DNA from 2 places in the Paenibacillus kyungheensis genome. Region 2 is predicted to be linked to the other one. Evidence: a T-box and tRNA genes for the amino acid it is inferred to sense, from the RefSeq annotation. Region 2 holds a T-box; the other holds one or more tRNA genes.

Region 1 (3,415 bases), 1.9 Mb from region 2:
GACGGAAAGACCCCATGGAGCTTTACTGCAACTTGATATTGAACTGGGGTGCGATTTGTACAGGATAGGTGGGAGCCGTAGACATCGGAGCGCAAGCTTCGGTTGAGGCGCCGTTGGGATACCACCCTGATCGCATTTGAGTTCTAACCTCGTACCGTGATCCGGTACAGGGACCGTGTCAGGTGGGCAGTTTGACTGGGGCGGTCGCCTCCTAAAGTGTAACGGAGGCGCCCTAAGGTTCCCTCAGAATGGTTGGAAATCATTCGAAGAGTGTAAAGGCATAAGGGAGCTTGACTGCGAGACAGACACGTCGAGCAGGGACGAAAGTCGGGCTTAGTGATCCGGTGGTACCGCATGGAAGGGCCATCGCTCAACGGATAAAAGCTACCCTGGGGATAACAGGCTTATCTCCCCCAAGAGTCCACATCGACGGGGAGGTTTGGCACCTCGATGTCGGCTCATCGCATCCTGGGGCTGAAGTAGGTCCCAAGGGTTGGGCTGTTCGCCCATTAAAGCGGTACGCGAGCTGGGTTCAGAACGTCGTGAGACAGTTCGGTCCCTATCTGTCGTGGGCGTAGGAAATTTGAGAGGAGCTGTCCTTAGTACGAGAGGACCGGGATGGACGCACCGCTGGTGTACCAGTTGTTCCGCCAGGAGCATCGCTGGGTAGCTACGTGCGGAAGGGATAAGCGCTGAAAGCATCTAAGCGTGAAGCCCCCCTCAAGATGAGATTTCCCAGTATGTAAGACCCCTTGTAGACGACGAGGTTGATAGGTTGGGGGTGGAAGTGCCGCAAGGCATGGAGCTGACCAATACTAATCGGTCGAGGGCTTATCCAATAAGCTAACACGCGATGTTTTCGTTTTCGGATTCAGTTTTCAGGGAGCAACTAACCTGTCTGTATATGATTTAATATTGGAGAGATACCCAAGTGGCTATAAGGGGACCCTCTGCTAAGGGGTTAGACTGCGTTAGCGGTGCGAGGGTTCGAATCCCTCTCTCTCCGCCACTAGAACTTATTTATAAATTTTTAGTGGATAGCAATTCATGACGATTGGTTTTTAAATGTGGCGGTGTAGCTCAGCTGGCTAGAGCGTACGGTTCATACCCGTGAGGTCGGGGGTTCGATTCCCTTCGCCGCTACCATACATATCCTGGAGATTTAGCTCAGCTGGGAGAGCATCTGCCTTACAAGCAGAGGGTCGGCGGTTCGATCCCGTCAATCTCCACCACCATATGCCGGTGTAGCTCAGTTGGTAGAGCAACTGACTTGTAATCAGTAGGTCGGGGGTTCAAATCCTCTCGCCGGCACCATTTTTATTTCTATGTATTATAACCCTGGAACCGTGGTGTAGGGGTTAACATGCCTGCCTGTCACGCAGGAGATCGCGGGTTCAAATCCCGTCGGTTCCGCCATTTTTTTAATTAAATAAAATGTAATGAATACAGTATGGCTCGGTAGCTCAGTCGGTAGAGCAGAGGACTGAAAATCCTCGTGTCGGCGGTTCGATTCCGTCCCGAGCCACCATTTTTTTGTTCATTATGGAGGCTTAGCGAAGTGGCCAAACGCAGCAGACTGTAAATCTGTTCTCTCCGAGTTCGGTGGTTCGAATCCATCAGCCTCCACCAGTTTTATTTACGTTAAACTTAATATGAGTCATTAGCTCAGTCGGTAGAGCACCTGACTTTTAATCAGGGTGTCGAAGGTTCGAGCCCTTCATGACTCATCATATGAAAAAGCATCTTGCTATTAAGCAAGGTGCTTTTTGTTTTGTCTGCTTTTTTGTATAATTTGAGGGAGTAGTCTTATTTTATTTATTTCTGATTAATAGTGTAGGGTAGCCATCAGTGTACGATTCTAGCTATGGAAGGAATTTATGATATGCATTGGAGTACATTAAAAGAACATATTGAATCAATCATAGATTACCGTATTGAAGAACAGTCTGTGGCTTTGAAAGATTGGGCATCGGATACGTATCAAGCAGGTCTAGAAGAAAGTGGATGGATCGCTGTGAAGCAGGATCTTACTGTAGTCACATTATGGCAGATTCAACCGAAAGCTATTTCTCCAAGTAATTCGAGTCTTTCGCAAGAGTTACTAGATAGTGATCATCAACAAGTCATAGGCAAGCTTAAATCGTTGTTAGAGTTATTGTTGCCTGCTTTTACAGCGTCTATGGCTATAGGAAATCATGCTTCTTCGTTGTCTATTCGTGAACAAGGGATACAAGAGTTAAGTACCTGGATGATGGAACAACTAGATAGCGGACAGTCAAAAGCGAGTATTCCTAATGGATACCTTTTGAAAGAAAGATTAACCAGCTCGATGATTCCGTTTCTACTGGTAGCTGATAGTGTACAAACAGGAACATTAGCAACCAAAGAGTTAGAAAAGTTGCTATATAGCTATTTTGGTGGAGAAGTACTGTTATTGCCATTATCTGAAAATGAGTGGTTTATTCTGACGAATCGTGAATTGATTGAAGATAGTTCTGATCTCAAGCAAAGTAGTAGTCGGGATGCTAATGTAGAGATAGAAGATACAGAAGAAGATATACTGATGGAATTTTCGTTAGGGTTATATGAATTGATTGCTAGCGAATGGGTAGGTATATTCCATATTGGAGTGTCTAAGCCTATTATTCCTAGTGAAAAGTTATTATCTGAAGTCTCTTTATTGAAGGAAACCGTTGCTTTGGGTAGATTATTTCATGTGAAAGATCATATTCATCTTCCGTGGGAATTGTCTTTGGAACGTTTATTATATCGGATTCCTGATGAAGATCGTGCTGATTTTGTAGCTAGAGCTGATCGTTATTCCGATATGTTGGATGATGAAGAAACGGTAGCTACGTTAGAAACCTTTTTCAAAATGGATTGTAATGTTAGTGAGACTGCGAAGCAATTATATATCCATCGGAATACGTTATTGTATCGTCTGGACAAAATTAAACAAGAAACTGAATTGGATGTTAGAAAGTTTGAAGATGCTGTTTTGATGAAGTTAACACTACTATTGTATAAAGTGACAAAAAGCTGACGAATTTTTTGTATAGTTTGTCGATAGATGTCTACGCGCGATTAGGGTAAGATAATAATAGAAAAAGAAATCGGTTACATAGGCGATTGGATCACCTTCGCAGCCGTAATTCATAGCTGATTTTACGATTGAGCTAAAGGTAGAACGTCCCACATGATGTTGTACATTTCACTCATTACTGTAGATCAGACTACGAATTGATTAAGACATATGGTTAATTGCCATATGCTGACAAGCTCATTTATTATGTACTTAAAAAATTACATTCATATTCTAGGGAGGCTATTATTATGGCAGGCGTACGCTTAGAACACATTTTCAAAAAATATCCGGGTTCTGATAAAGCAACAGTTATTGACGTTAATTTGGATA
Region 2 (3,415 bases):
GCACTTTTGAGATCGAAATTAATCGCTTCATTGTATTCACTCGCTGTAATCTTACCTAACTCTTTCATACGTTCAAGAACCAGTTGTTGCCTGCCTACAGCACGTTTAAATCCTTTTTCATTGAATTTACCGTTGCTATCAAAAGCAGAATAAGCTGTTGGTAATTGAGGTAGCCCTGCAATATAAGCGGCTTCAGCAATATTGATTTTACTCAAATCATTTAGAGCAAAAATCCCTTTGGCTGCTGCTTTGATTCCAAAAATATTGTATCCGCTTGAACCTTTACCGAAAGGCATTTTGTTCAAGTAGGCAGTCAAAATTTCGTTTTTGGTCATAAAGCGTTCGATACGAAGAGAAAGCAACATTTCTTTAATTTTGCGATCATCTGTTTTGTCCAAGTTCAAAAATACCCGTCTCGACAATTGCTGTGTAAGCGTACTCCCTCCGGTTTGGACGGATTCATTCAGTACCCGCTGTTTGACAGCGCGCAGCGTACCATTCATATCTACACCTTTATGTTCATAAAAATGATTATCTTCTATGGAAATAATGGCGTCGATGACAGGTTGAGGAATCTGTTCATAAGTCACCAATCGACGATCTTCTTCTGTACGAAGTTGTCCAATCGGGGAACCGTCATTAAAATAAGCAAAGCCGGTCACTGCATTTTCATTGATCTTTTTGACTATTTCTTCACGCGAACGCACAGGTTCGTCTTTTACAATCGAAGAAACGTAGCCCATCAAAATACCTCCACCGAACAGGCAAATAGCAAAACCAGCAATAACTACCCATTTGAACACAGTGAGTAATTTGCGGAATCCAGAGTGCTTGCTAGCGGAATTATTTGTTGGACGCTTGTCCTTCTTTTCAGCCATGTAACTTCCCCCTTTTACCAGCCACTATTATAGCATAAAAATTACGCTATAATCAGTTTCTTCTGAACGATAAAAGTAGGATGGGCACAAAGTCGGATGTGAACAAGCATTGACTTGTTTGCAAAAGGTATGTTATAAAAGTGATACGTTGAAGCAATCTACAATTACATAACACAAAGACGAAGAAAGACACCCAGTAGAAGTGAAGATTACCGTTCTCAGAGAACCGATGGTTGGTGCAAATCGGCAAGCGGACTTCCTTTGAATTACAGGTCTGGAGTCGTTTGATATTAATGAATGTATCTATAATATCAAGCCGGGATGAAGATTCCGTTATATATAATGAAGTGAGAAGCTGACTATATCTTATGATGTTATAAGTATGAGATCAGTCTTCTAATTAGGGTGGTAACGCGAGGCCTGCTCGTCCCTTTATGGGGATGGGTAGGTCTTTTTTGGTGCTCATTTTCAAGCAGGCACTCTAACGGAAGTCATCCGTATAATGATGTGATAGGGAGCGAATAGATCATGAAATGGGAAGAACTAACACCAGCACAACAAGCAGAAGTAGAAAAACAATTAAGTGTAATCGAGCGAGGAACAGCAGAGATTATTCCTGAAGATGCACTGCGTCAAAAAGTTATCAAATCAGTAGCAACAGGTAAGCCATTAACGGTCAAATTAGGTCTTGATCCATCTGCACCTGATATTCATATTGGACATACTGTTGTTTTGCAGAAGTTACGTCAATTTCAAGAATTAGGACATCATGTTCAATTGATTATCGGTGACTTTACCGGAAGAATAGGTGATCCAACAGGTAAATCAGAGACACGTAAGCAATTAACCGAAGAACAAGTTAAACATAATGCAGAGACATACAAAGAGCAGATCACAAAGATTCTTGATCCTAGCAAAATGAAAGTATACTTTAACTCCGAATGGCTAAGCCCGATGAATTTTGCAGATGTAGTCAATCTAGCTGCCAAAGTTACAGTAGCACGCATGTTAGAACGGGATGATTTTACAAAGCGCTACCAGGGTGGGCAGCCTATCAGTATTCACGAATTTTTCTACCCGTTGATGCAAGGGATGGATTCTGTAGCACTTGAAAGTGATATCGAAATTGGTGGTACAGACCAGAAGTTTAACTTATTGATGGGACGTACACTGCAAAAGGAATACGGTAAAGCAACTCAAGTAGCGATCACTTTACCGATTATTGAAGGATTAGATGGCGTTCAGAAAATGAGTAAAAGTCTGGGTAACTACATCGGGATTAACGAAGAGCCGAACGAAATTTTTGGTAAATCCATGAGTGTACCTGATGAATTGATGCTCAAGTACTACGAGTTAACAACAGATATTTCAAATGAAGATCTGGCTAAGCTCAAAGCAGGACTTGCAGATGGTTCTATCCATCCACGTGATGCCAAAATGAATCTAGCTCAAAATTATGTACGTATGTTCCATAATGAAGAAGCAGGAGTGGCTGCGAAAAATCATTTTGTGACTGTATTCCAACAGCGTGCATTACCTGATGATATTCAAGAGGTAGTCATTGATGAAAATCTTTTGGAAAATGGACAAATCGGTCTTATTAAATTGGTCATGACTTTGGGATTTGCAACATCTACCAGTGAAGCTAGACGCAGTATTCAACAAGGTGCTCTCAAAATTAACGAGCAAAAACATGATGATGTGAATGCAAGTATCGAACTGTCTGATGGAGATATCGTACAAGTAGGTAAACGTAAATTTGCCAAAATCAAAAAAGCTTAATCAAAATTAAATCCAAATTCAATACAAATACATTTCAACCTTTGGTATTACTTCGGTAATGCTAAAGGTTTTTTGTGTTCATTACAGGTAACAGGATAAACAGTGACAAAATAGTCAGTTGTTTATCCAATATCTCAAAGTGAAACTATTAATTTTATGTATCAATTTGTCGATATAAGTAGAATGTGGATTTTATTATAGATAAAGAGAGGATAGGTAATTACATTGCGTAGATTCAAGTTTAAAAGTATCCAGGCTCGCACATTATTAACATTACTTCCGATTGTTATTATCGCTCTTGTAGGCATTAGTGTGTTATCGTACCAATTTGCAAAGGAGAAGCTTAATACAGAAATCAATACCAATGCTAATAACACATTAATAGGACTGAATGAGAGCTTAAACAGTCAATTAAAACAAAATTCAATGATTGTATCATCACTTGCAGCAGCTACAGGAGAATTGGGAAATAATCTAGATATTGCCGATTATTTTAAACTGACAGAACGCTGGCAAATGTTAAGTCCATTTACGTACGGGGTAGGTATTTTCTTCGCAGAAAATCAGTATGAACAAGGTGTTAAATATCGGTCTGCTTATGCAATCCGAGATGGAGACAAAATTACAACTACAACAGAATATGATGATCCCGCTTATGATTATTTAACACAACCTTATTACACTGCAACTCTTAATAACTTTGATAAAATCTATTATACAGAACCATTTACCGATTCGGTTAGTAAAATCAAAAT

The links. A T-box is a leader RNA that pairs with one kind of tRNA and senses whether it is charged. The one in region 2 lies ahead of tyrS (tyrosine--tRNA ligase), so its partner is inferred to be a tRNA-Tyr.
Region 1: it encodes a tRNA-Tyr, which carries the amino acid that the T-box ahead of tyrS (tyrosine--tRNA ligase) is inferred to sense. The anticodon was not compared.

The regions. Positions count from the first base shown of each region.
Region 1 covers NZ_CP117416.1:128,913-132,327, forward strand. Annotated here, with positions in the region: rRNA gene PQ456_RS00540 (23S ribosomal RNA) at 1-839, shown strand, start outside; tRNA gene PQ456_RS00545 (tRNA-Ser) at 918-1,009, shown strand; tRNA gene PQ456_RS00550 (tRNA-Met) at 1,070-1,146, shown strand; tRNA gene PQ456_RS00555 (tRNA-Val) at 1,157-1,232, shown strand; tRNA gene PQ456_RS00560 (tRNA-Thr) at 1,239-1,314, shown strand; tRNA gene PQ456_RS00565 (tRNA-Asp) at 1,341-1,416, shown strand; tRNA gene PQ456_RS00570 (tRNA-Phe) at 1,453-1,528, shown strand; tRNA gene PQ456_RS00575 (tRNA-Tyr) at 1,545-1,629, shown strand; tRNA gene PQ456_RS00580 (tRNA-Lys) at 1,655-1,727, shown strand; gene PQ456_RS00585 (PucR family transcriptional regulator) at 1,883-3,043, shown strand; gene PQ456_RS00590 (ABC transporter ATP-binding protein) at 3,334-3,415, shown strand, end outside.
Region 2 covers NZ_CP117416.1:3,518,086-3,521,500, reverse strand. Annotated here, with positions in the region: gene PQ456_RS15075 (penicillin-binding protein 1A) at 1-878, opposite strand, end outside; T-box leader at 1,052-1,313, shown strand; gene tyrS (tyrosine--tRNA ligase) at 1,407-2,660, shown strand; gene PQ456_RS15065 (methyl-accepting chemotaxis protein) at 2,886-3,415, shown strand, end outside.